DNA from 3 places in the Terrabacter sp. NPDC080008 genome. Region 1 is predicted to be linked to each of the others. Evidence: predicted binding sites of a transcription regulator. Region 1 holds the regulator's gene; each other region holds the start of a gene.
The links. The regulator LexA, encoded in region 1, represses DNA repair genes until DNA is damaged. The targets are predictions, from matches to a motif close to TCGAACANNTGTTCGA.

Region 1 (7,067 bases):
GCAACAGCTGTACTCGGTCCTGCTCAACCTCGTCTCGAACGCCGTCAAGTACGCCCGCCCGGACGCCGCGCCGGTCGTCGACGTGAGCGCCGAACGCCGGGGCGGGTCCTGGCGCATCCAGGTCCGCGACAACGGCATCGGGATCGCCGAACAGGACCGCGAGACGGTGTTCGGGCTCTTCCACCGGGCACCGGACGCGAAGAGCTCCGTCGAGGGCAGCGGCATCGGGCTCGCAACCGTCAGGCGGATCATCGAGGCCCACGGCGGCCTGATCGGGATCAGCGGCGTCGAGGGGCAGGGCACGAACGTGTGGTTCGAGCTGCCCGGCGAGGACCACGACGGCGACCCCAACAGGTACACCAGCAACGACACCGACCACGACAACCCTCCCAAGAGCAATCACGCCAGCGGTCACGACATCGACGAGGCCTGATCCAGGAACGCCGCACCCCCTGCAGGGGATGCGGCGTCCGGGGGCGGCCACGGCGGGGTCGAAGCGCCGCAGTCGCCAGCCGCAGAGGTGGAGCCAACGCGGCCGATCTGGGGGACGGGCGTGCGCCCGTCAGTGGGCGGGGATGACGAGCTGCTGCCCCGCGTGGATCTGTGACGTGCTCAGGCCGTTGGCGACCTGCAGCTCGACGACGCCGTCGGTGACGGACAGCTCGGGAAGCTCGCGAACTGCGATGCCGGACAGGGTCTGGCCCGCGTGCACGGTGATCGTGCGGGCATCCCCACTGGCCGAGGCGAGCTGGCCCGCGAGACCGACGCCGAGAACGGCGATGACGCCGGCGACGAGCACAGTGCGCACGAGGCGGCCGAAACGCGTCAGCCGCATCGTGGGTGCGGCGCCGCAGACGCGCTCCGCGTCGGCCGCACGGCCACCGGCACGGCGGGCGAGGACTGCATCCCGGCCGGTTGGAACGAGCACGAGGTGCCGCTCGACACCCCGCCCGACACCCTGCTCGACGTGACGCCGGGCCTTCCGCTCGACACCGGCCTGACGAACGTCCTCGACGACGACGGCGCTCATGGTGACCTCCCCTTGCTCGTGATCCGGCGAACATGTGTTCGATAGAACGTCTGTACGATTTCTAGCACGCCTCGGCGACGAAGTCGAGACACGCATCGAACACATGTTTGGCAACTGTGTTCGAAACTCGTAGTCTGTGCTCACATCAGACACCTCAGCAGCCACCACTGACACTGGTCCCGACACAGCGACATCCGGGGAGTCAGCCGCGGTCTGAACGAGAGCCGACGAAGGGAACACCATGGGCGTGACCGAGCTCCCCGACCGCGAGAACGGGGACGGCCTGACCGTCCGCCAGCGGCGCGTGCTCGAGGTCATCCGCAACTCCGTCGACCGGCGTGGCTACCCGCCGAGCATGCGAGAGATCGGCGACGCCGTGGGCCTGGCCAGTCCCTCGAGCGTCTCCCACCAGCTCAACGCCCTCGTGGCCAAGGGCTACCTGCGCCGCGACCCGAACCGTCCGCGCGCCCTCGAGGTCGTCTCCCCCGACGCAAAGGCCGAGGACCTCGGCTACCGCGCGGGGTCCGGCGAGCCGGCCCGCCCAGGCGGCGACCAGTACGACACCGAGACCGACTCGGGCGATGCCCGACCGCAGGCCTCGTACGTGCCGGTGCTCGGGCAGATCGCCGCCGGGGTGCCCATCACCGCGGAGCAGGTCGTCGAGGACGTCTTCCCGCTGCCGCGCCAGCTCGTCGGCGAGGGCGAGCTCTTCCTCCTCAAGGTCACCGGCGACTCCATGGTCGAGGCCGCGATCTGCGACGGTGACTGGGTCGTCGTGCGCCAGCAGCAGCACGCCGACAACGGTGACGTCGTCGCTGCGATGCTCGACAACGAGGCGACCGTCAAGACGTTCAAGCGCAAGGACGGCCACGTGTGGCTCATGCCGCACAACCCCGACTTCTCCCCCATCGACGGCGACCACGCCACGATCCTCGGCAAGGTCACCGCGGTGCTGCGCCGCATCTGAGCGGCTGCGACGCGGACCAGGCCGCCCGATGGCCCACGAGCGCACGCGCGACGTCGTCCTCACCTACCGCTACCTGCGGGGGGCGATGATCGGGCTGCTCCTCATGCTGCTGCTGTCGGTCGGCTACCAGTGGTGGTGGGAGACCGGGCACTCCTGCTGGCTGGGTTCCATCAGCGCGTACTACTACACCCCTGCCCGCGGCATCTTCGTCGGGGCCCTCTGCGCCCTCGGCGCCAACCTCATCGCCTACAAGGGGCACTCGGCGGAGGAGGACGTGCTGCTCAACTTCTCGGGCCTGATGGCCTTCGTCGTGGCCCTGGTCCCGACCGAGCCCGACGGGCGGTGCGGGCCCAACGCATACACCCAGACGGCACCCGAGATCGCCGCCGCCGTGCGCAACAACATCTGGTCGCTGCTCGTCGTCGCCGTCCTCGCGGCTGGTGTCGTCGCCTGGCTCCAGCGTCCCGGCCGGGCGGCCGCGCGCGCCCGACGCACCGTGCGCTCGGTCGTGGTGAGCATCGCCTGCGGTGCGGTCGTGCTCGGTGAGCTGGTCCTCTTCCTCGCCCTGCGCGACCGCTTCATCGCCCTCAGCCACGGGATCGCGGCCGCCACCATGGTCGCCGGCGTGATCGCCGTCATGGTACTCAGTGCCCTGCGCGTCGACGAGCGTCACCAGGGCCGGGCCGACGGTCGCGGCTCCGTCTACAAGCGGATCTACATCACCCTCGCCGTGGCCCTCGCCGTGGCCCTGGGCACCGCCGTGCTCACCGCCGTGAGCGTGGCCGGCCTCGACCACCTCGTCCTCGTCTCGGAGGTGATCATCATCGCCTTGTTCGGCACGTACTGGGGCGTGCAGACCAAGGAGCTGTGGGACCTGCGCGATGCGCACGGGCCCGAGGCGCGCGCCGCGGGCCCGACCGCCGAGTGACCCGGGCGAGGATCGGCCGGCGCACGCCTCAGTGCCCCAGCCCGTTGCGCAGTCGGGTGAGGGTGGGGCCGAGCGGGGCGTGCAGGCGCAGGGTCGCCTCGCCGTCGCCGCGGGTCGCCGAGCGGGTCACGATCGCGACGGGCACGTCCCTCTGGTGCGCCCGGCGCACGAACCGGTAGCCGCTCATCACCGAGAGCGACGATCCCAGCACGAGCACGGCACCGGCGGCCTCGACGAGGCTGAAGCACCGCTCGACGAGCGCCTTGGGCACCGACTCACCGAAGAAGACGACGTCCGGCTTGACGGTGTCGCGGCCGCACACGAGGCAGCGGGGCGCGTGGAAGGACTCCACGAGGGCGTCGGCCAGGACGATGTCACCGTCGGGGCGCACCTGCTCTCCCCACTGCGAGCCCACGGCCGTGGCCGCCTCGGCGAAGCGCTCCATGAACCCGGGGTTCGCCTGTGTCATTCGCTCGTGCAGCCCGATGCGCGAGGTGTACTCCCCGCAGGTGAGGCACACGGCGCGATCGAGCGAGCCGTGCAGCTCGACGACGTCGGTGGCACCGGCCGCCTGGTGCAGGCCGTCGACGTTCTGCGTGATGACCGGTCCCACGTAGCCGCCCTGCTGCAGGTCGGTGACGACGCGGTGGCCCTCGTTGGGTTCGGCCGCATTGAACCGCTGCCAGCCGATGTAGCTGCGCGCCCAGTACCGCCGCCGCGCCTCGCTGGAGCCAGCGAACTCGCCGTACGTCATGGGCTCGACCCGCCGGGTCCCGTCCGGGCCGCGATAGTCGGGGATGCCCGACTCCGTCGAGAGACCGGCCCCCGACAGCACGACGACCCCGCCGCCACTGACGAGGTCGACGAGGTCCTCGAAGGTGCCGAGGTCGTGGGTCTCGAGCGGGAGGGTCCGGGTCGTGGACAGCCGGGTCGTGCCCGTCGCGGCGGTCGACTGCGGGGGTATGCCGTTCGGCTGCTGCACGTCGTCAGCCTACGTCTGCCCCCGGCCGGGTCGAAAAGCGCGGCACCGCCCTACTTCCATAATCGTCCGTTATGCTTTGTGCATGATCGATGCTGCCGGCCTGCGGGTCATGAAGGCCATTGCCGACGAGGGAAGCTTCACCAGCGCCGCCAACGCCCTGGGCTTCACCCAGCCGGCCATCTCGCAGATGGTCCGCCGCCTCGAGCAGCGCACCGGCACCGTCCTCGTCGAGCGCTACGGGCGCCAGGTCCGCCTCACCGAGGCCGGCCAGGTGCTGGCCCGGCACGCCGTGGGCGTGCTCGCGGCCCTCGACGCCGCCGAGGAGGAGATCACCGCTATCGCCGGGCTGCGTGCCGGACGGGTCCGACTTCAGGCCTTCCCGAGCTCGTCGGCGACGCTCGTGCCGCGCACCTTGGCAATCCTCAAGGCACGCCACCCCGACATCACCGTCACCTTCACCGAGGCCGAGCCGCCCGAGTCGCTGGCCGCGCTGCGCAACGGCGACTGCGACGTGGCCGTCGCCTTCGCCTACGAGGGCGCCGAGCTCGGCGAGCTCGAGGAGGACCTGTCGCTCCTGGTCACGCGGCGCCTCATGGACGACGAGGTGCGCCTCGTCGTCCCCGGCGGCCACCCGCACGCCCACGACGAGGCCGCGACCCTCGGTGACTTCGCGAGCGAGGAGTGGATCGCCGGCTGTCCCCGCTGTCGCGGCCACCTGCTGTCCCTCGCCGACACGGCGGGCTTCCGCCCCAACGTCGCCTTCGAGACGGAGGACTACGTCGCGCAGCTCGGCCTCGTCACCGCCGGGCTGGGGGTGGCCCTCGTCCCCGACCTGATCCTCAACGCCGCCAAGCACGACCAGGTGGCGATGCTGCCGCTCTCGCCCGCCTCGCGCCGCCAGATCCTCGCGGTGACCACTCCCGACCTCCAGCGCGTGCCCGCTGTGGCGGCAGCGCTCGACGCCCTCTGCGAGGCGGCTGGCGCCGACCCCACGGTTTCCCCCGCCGAGCTCGCCGGCGCCACGGCCTGACACCGGGCCGGACGGCTCGACCACGTCGCGGGGTCGACCCGCCGCGTCACGCGCGAGCGCGCCGGCACCACCCGGCATACGGTGGGCCCATGGGTGACCGCGACCGCATCTCCTACCTGCCCGTGCCCGGGCGCGACGACGTCCCCGAGGGCGTGAGCCGCCTGTGGGACAAGGCGCAGGAGGCCTTCGGCTTCGTGCCCAACGTCTTCCGGGCACAGGCCCTCAACGGCGAGCAGTTCCTCGCCTGGTGGGGCTACTTCAACCTCCTCGTCAACAAGGAGGGACACCTGAGCAACGCCGATCGCGAACTGCTCGCCGTCGTGGTCAGCAGCGTCAACCGCTGCACGTACTGCGAGGTCAGCCACGGCGCCGCGCTCCGTGAGTACACCGGCGAGGCTGTCACGGCAGACCTCGTCGCCTCCAACTGGCGCCAGGCGGGACTGCCCGAGCGGGAGTATGCGATGGCCTCCTACGCCGAGAAGCTCACGCTGCACCCGGCCGAGGTCACCGAGGCCGACCTTCAACCGCTGCGCGCCGTCGGGCTCGACGACCACCAGGTGCTCGAGCTCGTCCAGGTGGTCGGCATGTTCAACCTCACCAACCGGGTCTCGACGGCCCTCGGCTTCGTGCCCAACGCCGAGTACCACGCGAGCGGCAGAGCCGACTCGTGACTCGCGTCGCCGTCGCTGCCCCCGGGCCCAGCGCCCTGGCCGCCGGGCTCGAAGCCGCTGCCGAGGGCGGCAACGCCGTGGACGCCGCGGTGGCCGCCGCGGTCACCGCGATGAGCACCGAGCCGGGGATCGTCAGCCTCATGGGCGGCGCCTTCGTCAGCATCTGGCCCGCCGGTGGCGACCCGGTCGTCGTCGACGGCAACGTCGAGATGCCCGGACGCGGTCTCGACCCGGCCGCGTTCGGCCGGGGCGTGCGCCAGGTCAGCACCGACTACGGCGGCGGCATCACCATCGGCGCCGGCCACGGCTCCGTCGCCAACTCCGGTGCGGTGCAGGCACTCTCGCTCGCCAGGGACCGCTTCGGCAGCCTTCCCTGGGGCCGGCTCGTGGAGCCCGCCGCCCGTGCCTGCAGAGAGGGCTACCGCACGGGCGCCTCCGCCGCCCTCTACCTCGGGCTCGTGCGCGACTCCCTCTTCGGCGAGGATCCCGAGGCCCACGCGCTCGTCACCGGCGCCGACGGCGGCCCGCTCGAACCCGGCGAGACGGCCCTCAACCCGGACCTCGCCGACATCCTCGATCTGCTTGCCGCACAAGGCGCCTCACTGTTCACCACCGGGGCGGTGGGCCGGGTCCTCGCGGAGTGCATGGCCGCGCACGGCGGCCTCGTCACCCAAGCCGACCTCACGGCATACGAAGCGGTGGTGCGCACGCCAGTCCTGCGGACGCTGGGCTCCTTCCAGGTGGCCCTCAACCCGCCTCCGTCGGTCGGCGGCCCCATGCTCGCGGCGATGCTCGGGCAGCTGGCCCGCCACGAGCACTGGACCTGGGCCGAGGTCATCGACATCCAGCGGACGGTGCTCGCCTACCGCCTCTCGGTCCACGACCGCTCCACGGACCTCGACGCCGACGGCCACGCCCTGCTCGAGGCGGTCGAGCGCCACGGCCTGGCGGGGCTTCCCACCTCGGCTTCGACCGCGCACGTGTCGGCCGTCGACGAGCACGGGAACGCCTGTGCCATCACGATGTCCGCCGGCTACGGCGCCGGCATGGTGATCCCCGGGACGGGCATCCTGCTCAACAATGCCCTCGGCGAGCCGGAGCTCAACCGGCTCGGGCTGCACGCGGTGCCACCCGGCACCCGGCTGGCCTCCAACATGGCGCCGACGACCGGCCGCAGCGCGACCGGCGGGGCTCTCGCGGTCGGGTCTCCCGGGGCCGACCGGATCACGACGGCGCTGATGCAGGTGCTCGGCAGGGGCCTGCTGCGCGGCGAGGACCTGCAGCACTCCATCGACGCACCCCGCCTGCACGTGCACTTCCTCGACGACGGCACCCCGCGGATCGAGCACGAGCCGTCGGAGGAGATCGCCGCGGCCGTCGAGGCGAGCGGCCTTGCCTCCCATGCCTATCCGGGTCCGCACATGTACTTCGGCGGCGTGGGGGCGGCCGTGCTGGGACA
Region 2 (7,067 bases), on a different contig from region 1:
AGGGCCGTTCCCGCTACCTGTTCGCGTTCGTGCCGGTCGTCGTGGCGCTGGCGGCCATGGCCCACGGGGCGCTCCCGCGCCTGCGTCGGCCCGGGCGGTCGGGGCTCAGTCGATCGAGTCGCTGAGGACCGCGTCGACGGCGGCGAGCGCTGCAACGTCTCCCTCACGGGTGATCTCGCCCTCGGCGGGACGGTTCCACAGCCAGCAGTCGAGGTCGGCGGCCGACCCGCAGATCTCGGCGGCCGCCCGGTCGTCCGGGCCGTCGGTGACGAGGAATCGTTGCAGGTCGATGGCGCGACCTTCATAGGTGCCCGTCACGCGCACCGGCGTCAGGCTCCAGGAGTGCATGGCGTCCACGGTGACGAGGGTGACCGGCGCGGCGCTCGGGACGTGGGTCAGGCCCGGCTCGGGCTCGTAGCCGCGCATGATGCGGAGCACCTCGTCGACGCCGTCGGCCGCGAGCCGGCAGTCGATCGGGGTGCGTTCCCCGACGGTGAGCTCGGCGTCGAGCCGGTGGATGAGTGCCTCGTGCGCCTGTCGTCGCCGGATGTAGCCGGCCGTCTTGTCGTCGGCCCACATCCACAGGGGCGTCTCGGGCGAGAGCCCGGCCAGCGTCCGGTGCAGCCGCTCGCTCGAGCGGTCGAAGAAGGCGAGCAGGCCCGCGCGGTCGGCGGGTCGCTCCTCGCGTGAGGCGTTCAGGGCGTCGAGGTCGGCGGGGTCGGTGACGCCGCGCTCGGCGATCTCGCCCCAGAACCACTGCACCTCCGCGAGGTGCCACAGCAGGTCGTCGGCGTCCCAGTCGGGGCACGTCGGCACGCGCGCGCTGCTCGGGGCCGAGGCCAGCGCCTCGCGGAACCGGGCGGAGTCCGCCGCCAGGTGGTCGAGGAAGGGCAGGGGGCCACCTGAGCGGCTTGACGGCATACGGAGGGCTCCTTCAGCGGACGCCGGCGACACGGAACTGGACGGAGATGCGCGGGCCCATCGGCTCGGACGTCTTGGGGACCGCATGGTCCCACGTCCGCTGGCACGAGCCGCCCATCACGACGAGATCACCATGCCCGAGCGGGTAGCGCAAGCTCTTTTGGGTGGTGCCGGGGATGCCACCGCCGTCGCGGGGTCGCAGGGTGAGGGTGCGCGGCGAGCCGAGCGAGAGGATCGCGACCATCGTGTCGGTGTCGCGCGAGCGTCCGATGCGGTCGCCGTGCCAGGCGACGCTGTCGTGCCCGTCGCGGTAGAGGCAGAGCCCGGCGGTGACGAACGGCTCACCGAGCTCGGGCGCGTAGTGGCGGCTCAGGGCGTCGCGGGCCTCGACGAGGATCGGGTGCGGCAGCGGCTCGTCGGCCGCGTAGAACTTGGTGAGCCGCGGGACGTCGACGACCGAGTCGTACATCTGGCGTCGCTCGGCGTGCCACGGCACCTCGTGGAGCAAGGTGGTGAACAGCTCGTCGCCGGCAGCGAGCCAGCCGGGCCGCACGTCGACCCACGCCCCGCGCGTCAGCCGGTGGCGGGTCAGGCCCGTGCCGACCTCCCGCAGCGTCATCGCGTCGGTCAGGTCGAGCAGCGAACCCTGGAGAGAGAGGTCCATGCCGTCCACGATACCCCAACGTGTCGAACGGGTGTTCGACTCGAGTTGGCCAGATGTCGTGCGCTCGGCCCGCGACGGCGCGTGCGGTGCCGCCCGCGCGAGGCGACGGTGGAGAATGGGGCCATGCCCCTCTACCGTGACGAGGCGATCGTCCTGCGCACCCACAAGCTGGGCGAGGCCGACCGCATCATCACGATGCTCACGCGTACCCGCGGTCGCGTGCGCGCGGTCGCCAAGGGCGTACGCCGCACGAAGTCGCGGTTCGGTTCGCGCCTCGAGCCCGGCATGGTGGTCGACGTGCAGTGCTACGAGGGACGCAACCTCGACACCGTGACGCAGGTCGAGACCCTCGCCCCCTACGGCGACGCGATCGCCCGCGACTACACCGCCTACACGTGCGCCACCTCGATGCTCGAGACCGCCCTGCAGCTCACCGAGGAGCACGAGCCGCAGACGCAGCAGTACCTCCTGCTCGCCGGTGCCCTGCGCTCGCTCGCCGAGCGCGCCCACGACCCGGGGCTCGTCCTCGACGCCTACCTGCTGCGCTCGCTGGCTGTCGCCGGCTGGGCCCCGAGCTTCGTCGACTGCGCGAGGTGCGGCGCGCCGGGTCCCCACCGGGCGTTCAACGTGCAGGCCGGCGGCGCCGTCTGCTCCGTATGCCGTCCGCCCGGCTCGAGCGCCCCCGCTCCCGAGACCTTCACCCTCCTCGCGTCCCTGCTGACCGGCGACTGGGACGTCGCCGACGCCAGCGACGAGCGCTGCCGGCGACAGGGCAACGGCCTCGTCTCCGCCTTCCTGCAGTGGCACATCGAGCGAGGGCTGCGGTCGCTGCGCCTCGTCGAGCGTGCCTGAGTAGTGTCGCCGAGCCCACTTTCGCTGCAGTCGATCCCGACCCCGACCGACCGGAGAGCCGTGTACGCCAAGCCCTTCCCGCACCCGTCCGGCGCCACCGCGCCCCAGATCCCGGGCAACCTGCTGCCCAAGCATGTGGCGATCGTGATGGACGGCAACGGCCGCTGGGCCAACGCACGCGGCCTGCCGCGCACGAAGGGGCATGAGGCGGGGGAGGCCTCGCTGCTCGACGTCGTCGCCGGCGCTATCGAGGTGGGCGTGACGCACCTGTCGGCGTACGCGTTCTCCACCGAGAACTGGCGGCGCTCGCCGGAGGAGGTGCGCTTCCTCATGGGCTTCAACCGTGACGTCATCCGCCGCCGGCGCGACCAGCTGCACGAGTGGGGCGTGCGTATGCGGTGGGTCGGGCGGGCACCCCGGCTGTGGCGGTCGGTGATCAAGGAGCTCGAGATCGCCCAGGAGCTGACGCAGCACAACACCGGTCTCACGCTCTACTTCTGCGTCAACTACGGAGGCCGCGCCGAGATCGCCGACGCGGTGCAGCGGATCGCCCACGACGTCAAGGACGGCCGGCTGCGCCCCGGGTCGGTCGACGAGAAGACGATCAAGCGCTACCTCGACGAGCCGACGATGCCGGACGTCGACCTCTTCGTCCGCAGCTCCGGCGAGCAGCGCACGAGCAACTTCCTGCTGTGGCAGTCGGCGTATGCGGAGATGGTCTTCCAGAACCGGCTGTGGCCCGACTACGACCGGCGCGACCTGTGGGCTGCGATCGAGGAGTACGTCGCCCGGGACCGCCGCTACGGCGGAGCCGTCGACACCCCGACCTCGACTTCCTGACCCCCGGGACCCCCGTGCCCCGCTGACCCGCCTCCCCACAGACCGAACGCCGCGTTCGGTCTCGAACGCGCTGTTGGAACACGGCTTTCGAAACCGAACGCGGCGTTCGGTGAGCCATCGGGTCAGGAGGCGGCGCAGTCGGCGCAGGTGCCGAAGATCTCCAGGGTGTGGGTGACGCCGATGAAGCCGTGCTCGCTCGCCACCTTGCCGGCCCACCGTTCCACCGCGGGCCCCTCCACCTCGACGGTGCGACCGCAGCTGCGGCACACCAGGTGGTGGTGGTGATGCGTTGAGCAGGCGCGATAGACGGCCTCGCCGTCGTCGGTGCGCAGCACGTCCACCGTGCCGGCCTCGACCATCGACTGCAGCGTGCGGTAGACGGTGGCGAGCCCCACGCCGGCACCGGCCTCGCGCAGCCGTGCATGCACCGTCTGGGCCGAGGTGAAGTCGTCGGAGCGTTCGAGCAGCTCGGCCACGGCAGCCTGCTGCCGGGTCGGCTTGCGTGAGAGGGCGGCGACCTTGGGGCTGTTCGTGCCGGTCATCGTGTCGTTCCTGTCGACGTGGAAGAGGAGGCTGCGGCCGCTTCGCCTCCAGGGGTACCGGATTGCTCGGCCGGCGCCGGCGACGGGTGGTCGTGGTCCCCGTGCTCGTCGTAGTGGCCCTCGTGCGCGGCATGAAGGTGGCCGTCGTGGAGGTAGTCGACGTGGTCGCCGTGGGTCACCGCAGGGTGTCCGCACTCGATGCCGTGCTCGTGGGCGTGGGTCTCGGCGACGGCGTGCTGCCTGCCGCGTGCCCGGGCCGCGACGCCGGTGACGACGGCCATGACGACGAACAGCGCGACGGCGAGCAGCACGATGGTGCCGCCGGACGGGGTGTTGAGCGGGTAGGAGAGAGCGACGCCTCCGACCGACGAGACGAGGCCGATCGCGATCGCCCACCGAAGGCCGCCGCTGAAGGAGCGGGCGACGAGCTGGCCGGCGGCGTTCGGCACGATCATGAGGGCGCTGATGAGCAGCAACCCGACGACGCGCATCGCGACGACCACGGTGGTCGCCGTCAGGACGGCCAGCACGAGGTTGAGGGGGAGCACCGGCAGCCCCACGGCGCGGGCGTACTCCTCGTCGTTGGCGACCGCGAAGAGCCGCGGCCGCAGGGCCCACGTCGTCACGGCGATGACGAGCGCCAGGCCGGCGAAGACGTAGAGGTCGCCGCGCTGCGTCGTCAGGATCGAGCCGAAGAGGTATTTCATGAGGTTCGCCGGCGTGCCGTCGGGCGACTTGCTGATGATGACGACGCCGGCGGCGATGCCGCCGTAGAAGATGACGGCCAGCGCCACGTCGCCGTTGGTGCGTCCCTTGGCCCGGAGCAGCTCGATGACGATCGCTGCGACGACGGCCGCCGCGAGGGCCGTGAGCACCGGCGCCGAACCGGTGACGAGCCCGATCGCCACACCTGCGAGGGCCACGTGACCCATGCCGTCGCCGATGAGCGACAGCCGCCGCTGCACGAGGAAGATGCCGACCATGGGCGCGACGGTGCCCACGAGGAGGGCTGCGATGAGGGCCCGCTGCATGAAGTCGACGGTGAGCATCTCGATCACGGTCGGGCCTCCCGGTGGTGGTCGGTGTGGTCGGCGTCGAGCGGGCCGCGGGTCACCACGGCGTACGCGTCCAGCTCGCTGTCGTGGTGGTGGCTGTCGTGGTCGTGGTGGACGCGGTCGCGCGCGGCGGCATACTCCCGCGGGGTGCCGTCGAAGGTGATGCGACCGGTGTCGACGACGACGATCCGCGTCAGGAGGCGCTCGAGGGCGCCGAGCTCGTGGGTGACGATGAGCATCGTGACGCCCCGCTGAACGAGGCGGTCGAGGACGTCGGCGAGGACGTGCTGGTTCGCCGCGTCGACGCCGGCGGTGGGCTCGTCCATGATGAGCACGTCCGGCTGGCCCGCGAGCGCGCGGGCGATGAGCACCCGGCGCTGCTGCCCGCCCGAGAGGGTGCTGACCTCGGTGGCGGCCCGGTCGGCCAGCCCTACGACGTCGAGCGAGCGCGCGACCAGCTGCCGGTCGGTGGCACGCAGCCGTCCGAGCCACCCGATGCGGGGGAGCCGGCCTGTCGAGACGATCTCCTCGGCCGTCGCCCGCACCGAGGCCGACAGGGTGTGGCGCTGCGGCACGTAGCCGAGGCGAGCCCGCTCGTGCAGGTCCTCTCCGGCCACGCCGAAGAGCCGCACGCTGCCGGAGACCTGCTCGTTGAGGCCGAGGATGCCCTTCATCAACGTGGACTTGCCGGAGCCATTGGGCCCGACGACCGCCACGATCTCGCCGCGGTGGACGGTCAGGGACGCGTCGCGCAGCACGGCGCGCTCGCCGTAGCCGAAGGCCGCGTGGTCCAGCTCGATGACGACCTCGTCCGCGGGGGAGTCGATGGTCCTGACACCGTCGGAGCTCATGAGCACCCCAGCCCCTTCTGCAGCGCCTTGAGGTTGCTGTGCATGACCTCGAAGTAGTCCTTCCCGGCGGAGGCGGACGTGATGCCCTCGAGCGGGTCGAGTGTCGCGACCGTGGCGCCGGTGGTGCCGGCCACCGTCTGCGCGAGGTGCGGCTCGACGAGGGTCTCCTGGTAGATGGTCGTCACGCCCCGGCTCCGCACGAGGTCGGCGATCTGCTTGAGCGCGGCGCCGCTCGGCTCGGTGTCGGGGGAGACACCGGAGATGCCGTGCTGCTGCAGGCCGTAGCGCTGCGCGAGGTAGCCGAAGGCGGCATGGCTGGTGACCAGCACCGTCGAGCGGCACGAGGCCAGCCCGGTCCGGAACTGCCCGTCGAGGGCGGTCAGCCTGGTGACGAGGGAGGCGGTGTTGCGGTCGTATGCCGCCGCGTGGGCCGGGTCGTCCTTCGCCAGTCGGGCGCCGATGACCTTCACGACTGCCGCGTAGCGCTGCGGGTCGAGCCAGAAGTGCGGGTCGTTGCCCGAGTGGTCGTGGTTGCCGTGCTCCTGCGGGCTCTCGCCGGCCTGGCCGGACTCCTCGGCCAGGGTGAGGCTCAGCTGTGCGGCGTCGGCGACGTCGAGCACGGAGCCCGGTTGCACCTCGGCGATGGCGTCGTCGACCGCGGGCTGGAAGCCGTCGGCGTAGACGACGAGCCGGGCCTTGCTCATCGTCGCGATGTCCTGGGGGGCGAGCTCGAGATCGTGCGGCTCGGTGCCGGGCTTGGTGAGGACCGTGACGGGAACGGCGCCGCCCGTGATCTGCTCCACCGCGAACTGCAGCGGGTAGAACGAGGTGACGACGGCCTGGTCAGGACGGTCCGAGCCGGCCGAGCCGGAGCCGGCACCGGCTGTCGTGCCGCAGGCCGCGGTCAGCACGAGGACCGCAATGGCGAGCAGGGACGCTGCTGCGGACCGGCGCGATGGGTCGCGGAGAGGGGGCATGGCGCCCATCCTCCGCCTAGGTGAGAATGATTGTCAAAACCGTTCTCGCGGTCGCTGCGAGGCGCCGGTCCCTCAGCCGGCCGGGACGAGCCTGACGATCGCCACGGCCAGGGCGAGCACCAGCACCGCGAGGCGCATCAGCCGCTCGGGCAGTGCCAGCCGCTGCCAGGTGAGGAAGAGCAGCCATCCGAGGAAGGCGGCGACGACGAGGAACGCGATGCCCCCCCACGGCCGCGGCGCGAAGATGCCCACCAGGAGCAGGACGACGAGGACGGCCGGCCCGACGAGTCGGGGAAGGGCATTGAGGCGCTCGGCCAAGGGGGCGGAGGCGTGCTCGAGACGGGAACGGAAGCTCAGTGCCACGG
Region 3 (7,067 bases), on a different contig from region 1:
TCTCGGCGCCGCGAGCATGCTCTCCCTGCAGCTCTACGTCGAGAACGACGACCTCGGCGCGCTGAACCTCTACAGCCGCACGCCCGGCAGCTTCACCGACGACTCGGAGCACGTCGGCCTGCTCTTCGCGAGCCACGCCGCCATCGCCTTCGCCGGCGCCCAGAAGGTCCACCACCTCGAGGTGGCCGTCGACCGCCGCGACCTCATAGGTCAGGCCAAGGGCATCCTGATGGAACGCCACCGGATCACGGACGACGAGGCCTTCCGGATGCTCGTCAAGACGAGCCAGGACAAGAACCGCAAGCTCTACGAGGTCGCTGAGGACCTGACGCGCACCGGCCAGCTCGACCAGTGACCGCTCCTACCCTGTCGACCTGACCCGTCGCGAACGCCTACATCCACAGCGGCGCTCCACGTGCGCACAGACGCCCCCGTCAGCGACGGCCGCGACGGCGTCGCACCACGTCCACGACCACCGGCGCCGCCACCGCCACGAGGCCCGTCAGGCAGCCGATCGGCAGCGGTAGGCAGCAGCCGCTGCACGAGACCCGGGTGCCATTGGCCGTCGTCCGTGAGTAGCCGGGAAGCGGGAGCAGGCGGAACCGGCCGGGCTGCGCAGGGGACATGGGTCTCGCCTCTCGGGTGGGCTGTTCGTCGCCGGACGGTCCGGCTCACGAGCCCACGAGCCCACGCGTACCCAACCTCGGAACGGCGACGCTCCCTCAGCCGCGCCTCCCTGCTCGATCTCCCTGACCGGGGACGACCCAGTCGGCGCGCGCACTCTCGTGCGCGGCCTCGTTGAAGGTGCGCAGCGCCGCCACGACGTAGCGCCCGGACTCGGGCTCGAGCGAGCCGAGGAGGTCGCGGATCTCCCGGCGCCGGCGCTCGTCGACCGCGTTGACGACCTCGAGACCCTGGGTGGTCAGGGCGATCTTGACCGACCTCGCGTCGGTGGTGGAGCGACGGCGTGCGACGAGCCCGAGCCGCTGCAGCCGGTCACACACCCGGCTGGCGTTGGACGCGTTGACCCCGAGCTCGTCCGCCAGCATCGAGACCGACTGCTCCCCTTCCGCGGCCAGGAGCACCAGGACGCGGTGCTGCATCAGCGTGACCTCGACCGGAGAGGCGTTGACCGACCTCAGCGCGATGCCCACGAGGGCGCGGGCCGAGGTCACGAAGGCGTCGGTGAGCTCCTCGAGCTCGTCGGGCGGGAGCCCCTGCGGACCGGCGCCCCCGCGCTCGCCCCCCGTGTCAGGTGGGCGTGGACCTGCGTCCGGTCGGGTAGGAGGCACTTGTCGCCACCCCCTCCTCCGTGATTTGTTTGCTGAGACGCAAGTTTTGCGCTCACGCAAGAATGCTACGCGATCACCACCCAGGAGCGAGGAGCAATCGTGAGTGACAGGATCTCTGATATCCACGGCGAGCGCACGCCCCACGCGCGAGGCACCACCTGGCCGGCCCGGGTCGACCTCCACCTCGAGGGCGGACTGGAGGAGTCGGACGTCGACTCCTGGGTGCAGTCTGCCTGCCTGCTGTGCAGCAACGGCTGCGGGTGCGACATCGCGGTCAAGGACGGCCGCATGGTCGGCATCCGGGGCCGGGCCACCGACGTGGTCAACCACGGACGCCTCGGACCCAAGGGTCTCTACGGCAGCACCGCCTGGGCCAACTCGCCCGACCGGCTGACCCGACCGCTCGTGCGCGAGGACGGAGGGCTCGTCGAGACCGACTGGGAGACGGCGATGGGCCGCATCGTCGAGCGCTCGAAGGACCTGCTCCACCGCAAGGGCCCGCTGTCGCACGGCTTCTACACCTCCGGGCAGCTCTTCATCGAGGAGTACTACACGCTCGCGGTGATCGGGAAGGCCGGGATCGGGACGCCCCACATGGACGGCAACACCCGCCTGTGCACCGCCACCGCCGCAGCCGCCTTCAAGGAGTCGTTCGGCGCGGACGGGCAGCCCGGCTCCTACACCGACATCGAGCACTGTGACGCGATCTTCCTCTTCGGCCACAACATGGCCGAGACCCAGACGGTGCTGTGGGCCCGCATCCTCGACCGCACCCGCGGCGAGGATCCGCCCACGGTCGTCTGCGTCGACCCGCGCCGCACCCTCGTGGCCCAGGAGGCCCAGCGCACCGGCGGCGTGCACCTCGCACCGCGGGTCGGCACCAACCTCGCCCTGATGAACGGCCTGACGCGCGAGCTCTTCGCCAACGGCTGGGTCGACGAGGACTGGGTCGCCGCCCACACGATCGGTGTGGACGACCTGCGCTCCACCGTCGAGCCCTACACCCCCGAGCACGTGGCAGACATCTGCGGGGTCGACGCGGAGGACGTCCGGCGCGCCGCACGCATCTTCGGCGAGAGCGGAGCGGTTCTCTCCACGGTGCTCCAGGGCTTCTACCAGTCGCACCAGGCCACCGCGGCGGCCGTGGCGGTGCACAACCTGCACCTGCTGCGCGGCATGATCGGCCGCCCCGGCGCCGGCGTCCTGCAGATGAACGGCCAGCCGACGGCCCAGAACAACCGCGAGTGCGGCGCCGACGGCGACTTCCCCGGCTTCCGCAACTGGGACAACGTCGAGCACGTCGACCAGCTCGCCGACGTCTGGAACGTCGACCCGATGACCATCCCGCACTGGGCGCCGCCCACCCACGCGATGCAGATCTTCCGCTACGCCGAGACGGGATCGATCGAGCTGCTCTGGATCTCCGCGACGAACCCGGCCGTGTCGATGCCGGAGTCGGCCCGCATCCGCAGAATCCTCTCCGGCGACCAGTGCTTCGTCGTCGTCCAGGACCTCTTCCTCACCGAGACGGCCGAGCTCGCCGACGTGGTGCTGCCGGCGGCCGGGTGGGGCGAGAAGACCGGCACCTTCACCAACGTCAACCGCACGGTCCACCTGTCCGACAAGGCGGTCGAGCCGCCCGGAGAGGCGCGCAGCGACCTCGACATCCTCCTGATGTACGCCGACCGAATGGGCTTCACCGACAAGGACGGCGACCCGCTCATCACCTGGCGCACGCCCGAGGAGGTCTTCGACGCGTGGCGGGCGGTCACCGCGGGGCGGCCGGTGGACTACACGGGGCTCAGCTACGGGAAGCTGAGGGGACCCACCGGCATACCGTGGCCCGTCAACGAGGAGCACCCCGACGGCACGGACCGCCTCTACGGCGACGGCGTCTTCCCCACCGACACCGACTACTGCGAGACGTACGGCCACGACCTCGTCACCGGCGGCACGGTCACCGAGCTCGAGCACCGCGCCCAAGCACCCGGCGGGCGGGCCTTCCTCAAGGGCGCCCCGTACTCCCCTGCCCACGAGCTGCCCTCCGACGACTACCCGCTGCTCTACACGACGGGGCGGACGGCATACCACTTCCATACCCGCACGAAGACCGGGCGCGCCCGGTCCCTCCATGACGCGGCGCCCGACGCGTGGGTTGAGCTGTCCGCGCCCGACGCCGACCGGCTCGGCATCGCCGAGGGCGACTGGGTATGCGTGGAGTCCCCTCGCGGGGCGATCGAGGTCCGCGCCCGGGTCGGCCGGGTCATGGAGGGCGCGGTGTTCGCGCCGTTCCACTACGGCCACTGGGACCCGACGGGGCTGGCCCCCGACGCGGAGCACCGGCTCGCCAACGAGCTGACGATGACGGTCTGGGACCCCGTGTCCAAGCAGCCCTACTTCAAGACCGCGGCCTGCCGGGTGACCAAGGTCCGCGACGGCGACGGGCCCTCCCCCGCGCCCACCACCACAGCCTCGGCGCCGGCCCCGGGCCGCCACCACGTGCTCGCGACCGGCGGTGGCGAGCCGACCAGCAGCCACGTGCTCGAGGAGACGCCGGCATACAGCCTCGACCCCAGCCAGTCGGGCACGGCCGGCCACCATCAGTCGCGGGTGGCCTCGGCCGTCGACACCGTCAAGGAAGCAGCCGCCGACACCGTCCACCGGAGGTCCTGATGCCGCACCTCAGCACCTACATCGGTCTCGCCGACCACAGCGAGAAGACCCTCGCGGACTCGTTCCGAGCGGTCGCGCAGGGACACCAGCAGGAGGCGGACGTCTACCACACCTGCCAGACCCTGGCCGGCTGGAGCGACCAGCACCGCGAGAGACTGGCGCCCGTCATCGAGCGCTACGGGGAGGACGAGCAGCTCGAGGAGCCCGAGCGCCTGCACGCCTCGGGGCTCGCCGACGTGCGCTCGGGTCCGGTGGGCTTGCTGCGCGACCTGCAGGACCTGCACGTGCTCGGCTCACTGGTCCAGACGACGTGGACGGTCGTCGCCCAGGGGGCCCAGGGCCTGCGCGACCGCGAGCTGCTCGAGGTCGCGAACTCCGCCAACGCCGAGACCGGGCGCCAGCTGCGCTGGCTCAACACCCGGATGAAGCAGGCCGCACCGCAGGCCCTCATCGTCGACCCGTGACAACGGGATCGTGTCCGCAGCACACTTGAGTGGCCCACCGCAGGACGCCGCCCCACCCCTCCCACGGATCGGAACCATGACCGGTGTGATCGACCACCCGTCCTCACCCGAGGAGTTCGCCCACCTGGCCCGCGAGCTCGTCGAGACTCCCGGCGTCATGCCCACCGTCCACGGGGTCGTCGAGTCGGCGATCCACGCCGTGCCCTGCACGTGGGCCGCCGTCGTCGTGACCGACGACGTGCACCAGCGGCCGGCCCGGATGCTCGCGGCGAACGACTCCGAGCTCGTCCGGGTGATCGGCGGGATCGCGGTCGGGGTCGGCGCGAGCCCCGGGATCGTCGCCTTCGACGAGGCCCGCACCGTCTGCTGCCCCGACCTCGAGCACGAGGAGCAGTTCCGGCACTACGCGGAGGAGATGGTGGCGCACACCCGCGTGCGCGCAGTCATCTCGATCCCCCTGGTGCTGCGGGGTGCGACCACCGGAGTGATGACTGTGTACGCGGACCGGCCGCACGCCTTCGACCGCGACGCCGCCGCCCGGGCCCACGTGCTGGCCGAGCACGCCGCCATCGCCATCGACGCAGCACGCGTCGAGGACGCCGCGGAGAACCTCGAGGTGGCCCTGCTGCGCAGCCGCACCATCGGGGCGGCGATGGGCATCCTCATCGAACGCCACAAGCTGACGGTGGACGAGGCGTTCGACCGGCTCCGCGTAGCCAGCCAGAACGCCAACCGCAAACTGGCCGACATCGCGGCCGAGCTCGTCGAGACGGGAACCGCGGACGGCTTGTAGTCAAACCGCGCGCCGCACTACGCGACGGGCTCAGCAACCCCTCGTCACGAAGCTGCGTCTGAGCCGGGGTCGAAGACTCGCGCGGAGGTCGCGGCCGGCCGGTCATGGAAGAAGTCGTCGGCCGCCTGAGCCTCGAGCTCGTCGTCGCCCGGGTCACCCGGCGCGTGTGGGCCGTCCGGGATCGCGTCCCTCTCGGGCTCCCGCTCCTCCGCCGTCCCTGCAAACGGCTCGCGCCGAACGGACGAAGCCGCCTGCGTCGCAGGCTCGGTGCGCGGCTGGGCGTCAGGGTTCTCGGGCACGGTTCGCTCCCTTCGATCGTGCGGTCTTCCGCTGGGCCGGTTGCCGGACCGGAAGACGTCACCGTCGGGAACTCCCCGGCGGCGCTCGTTCCGGTCGGACGGACCGGCATCTGTTGTCCTACCCATCGGGGTCTCGTCGACGCAGGTCCCTGCTGCGGATGAGCCCGATCCACTGTCGGTGATCGAATGTATGTTCGACTCATGGCCCCAGAACCATCGAAGCTCGAGCTCCTCCGGAGCCGGCTCACCGACCTCGAGGCGCGTCAGCGCGCCGCGGGTGGGGTGGCCGAGGGCGGGTTCTGGGAGCGCTTCGCGGGGCGTATGCCGTCCGCTCCCTCGCAGCTGTCCGCGCGGTCGGTGGGGTCGGCCTTCTTCACCCAGGCGCGCGAGGGGTCGGAGTGGGCTCATGCCTCGCAGTCGGCCGACTCGGCCCTCTTCGCCCAGCCGGCCGGGTCGGCGTTCTTCGCCCCGACAGCCGGTCCCGCTCAAGCCGCGCAGCCGGCGTGGTCGGAGTGGTTCCGGGAGCCAGGGCCGGCGCAGTCGGCGCAGGCGGGACCCGCCGACGGATCCGAGCACCAGCCAGCCAAGCTGGCCAATGCCGCCGATGCCGCCGACGCTGACGCCGGTGCCGGCGACGGTGAGAGCGCGTGCGACGCCGCGGCCGCTCGGCGGCGGACCCGGCGGGTCGCCCCGCATACCCGACCGGCCGGGGCACCGGCCGGGCCGTGGGGAGGCAACTCAGCCGAGGAACTGGAGTCGCTGGACCTGGACCAGGTGCAGTGGCTCGACGAGGCCGGCTACCAGCAGATGATCGACGACCCCGCCTGGCTCGCCGCGATAGACGCCCACGCCGCCGCCCACGCCGACCGCGACCACGGCACCGGGAGCCGGCCCGAGACGTTGGACGCGATCGAGGTCGCCGCGATGGCCGGGTTCGGCCTCACCACCCACGCGGACCTCGACCTGACCGCCGCTGCGGAGCGGGTCGCCGCACAACGCCGCACCTACGAGGTCACCCTCGTCACGATCATCGCCGAGCTCGCCGCCCGCGGCACCGACGCCCCCGAAGGCCTGTCCCGCACCGACTGGCTCCGCCGGCACGACCCGTCCCTGACCGCCGCACAGGCCAAAGCCTTCGTCACCGTCGGCACCGCCCTGACCGAAACCCGGTGGGCCCGGCTACGGATGCTCGTCGCCACCCAACAGGTCACCGTCGGCCACGCCGCCCAGATCATCGACTTCCACACCCGCACCCACCCCATCGCCGACCCCGCCGACCTCGCCACCGCGATCGCCGACCTCACCGACCAGGCCGCGCAGCTGCGCCCTGAGGAGCTCGCCCGCCTCGCCCGGCACCACACCGAACAGATCCGCCCACCCAAGGACGAGGACCGGCTCGACCACCGGCGCCGTGACGCTCGCGGCCTGTGGTTCACCCAGCCCACCGCCACCGGCATGGTCGGCCTGCGCGCCACCCTCGACCCGGAGGCGGCCGCCATCGTCAAAGCCGCCATCGACCCGCTCTCCGCGCCCGCCCCCGTCACCG

Region 2: the regulator LexA is predicted to act here: its motif matches at 1,609-1,624, upstream of AB0316_RS06000 (alpha-ketoglutarate-dependent dioxygenase AlkB).
Region 3: the regulator LexA is predicted to act here: its motif matches at 5,704-5,719, upstream of AB0316_RS18470 (DUF222 domain-containing protein).

Annotation. Positions count from the first base shown of each region.
Region 1 is NZ_JBFBLC010000006.1:263,277-270,343, reverse strand. Features, by position in the region: gene AB0316_RS17460 (GAF domain-containing sensor histidine kinase) at 1-433, shown strand, start outside; gene AB0316_RS17455 (LysM peptidoglycan-binding domain-containing protein) at 563-1,030, opposite strand; gene lexA (transcriptional repressor LexA) at 1,272-1,997, shown strand; gene AB0316_RS17445 (hypothetical protein) at 2,026-2,925, shown strand; gene AB0316_RS17440 (Sir2 family NAD-dependent protein deacetylase) at 2,954-3,907, opposite strand; gene AB0316_RS17435 (LysR family transcriptional regulator) at 3,990-4,937, shown strand; gene AB0316_RS17430 (peroxidase-related enzyme) at 5,027-5,608, shown strand; gene AB0316_RS17425 (gamma-glutamyltransferase) at 5,605-7,067, shown strand, end outside.
Region 2 is NZ_JBFBLC010000002.1:34,610-41,676, forward strand. Features, by position in the region: gene AB0316_RS05990 (hypothetical protein) at 1-125, shown strand, start outside; gene AB0316_RS05995 (maleylpyruvate isomerase family mycothiol-dependent enzyme) at 106-921, opposite strand; gene AB0316_RS06000 (alpha-ketoglutarate-dependent dioxygenase AlkB) at 935-1,585, opposite strand; gene recO (DNA repair protein RecO) at 1,709-2,437, shown strand; gene AB0316_RS06010 (isoprenyl transferase) at 2,498-3,277, shown strand; gene AB0316_RS06015 (Fur family transcriptional regulator) at 3,400-3,819, opposite strand; gene AB0316_RS06020 (metal ABC transporter permease) at 3,816-4,877, opposite strand; gene AB0316_RS06025 (metal ABC transporter ATP-binding protein) at 4,874-5,725, opposite strand; gene AB0316_RS06030 (metal ABC transporter substrate-binding protein) at 5,722-6,702, opposite strand; gene AB0316_RS06035 (DUF6703 family protein) at 6,775-7,065, opposite strand.
Region 3 is NZ_JBFBLC010000007.1:154,166-161,232, reverse strand. Features, by position in the region: gene AB0316_RS18505 (GAF and ANTAR domain-containing protein) at 1-355, shown strand, start outside; gene AB0316_RS18500 (hypothetical protein) at 435-626, opposite strand; gene AB0316_RS18495 (MarR family transcriptional regulator) at 723-1,175, opposite strand; gene AB0316_RS18490 (nitrate reductase) at 1,392-3,965, shown strand; gene AB0316_RS18485 (hypothetical protein) at 3,965-4,429, shown strand; gene AB0316_RS18480 (GAF and ANTAR domain-containing protein) at 4,506-5,222, shown strand; gene AB0316_RS18475 (hypothetical protein) at 5,267-5,521, opposite strand; gene AB0316_RS18470 (DUF222 domain-containing protein) at 5,723-7,067, shown strand, end outside.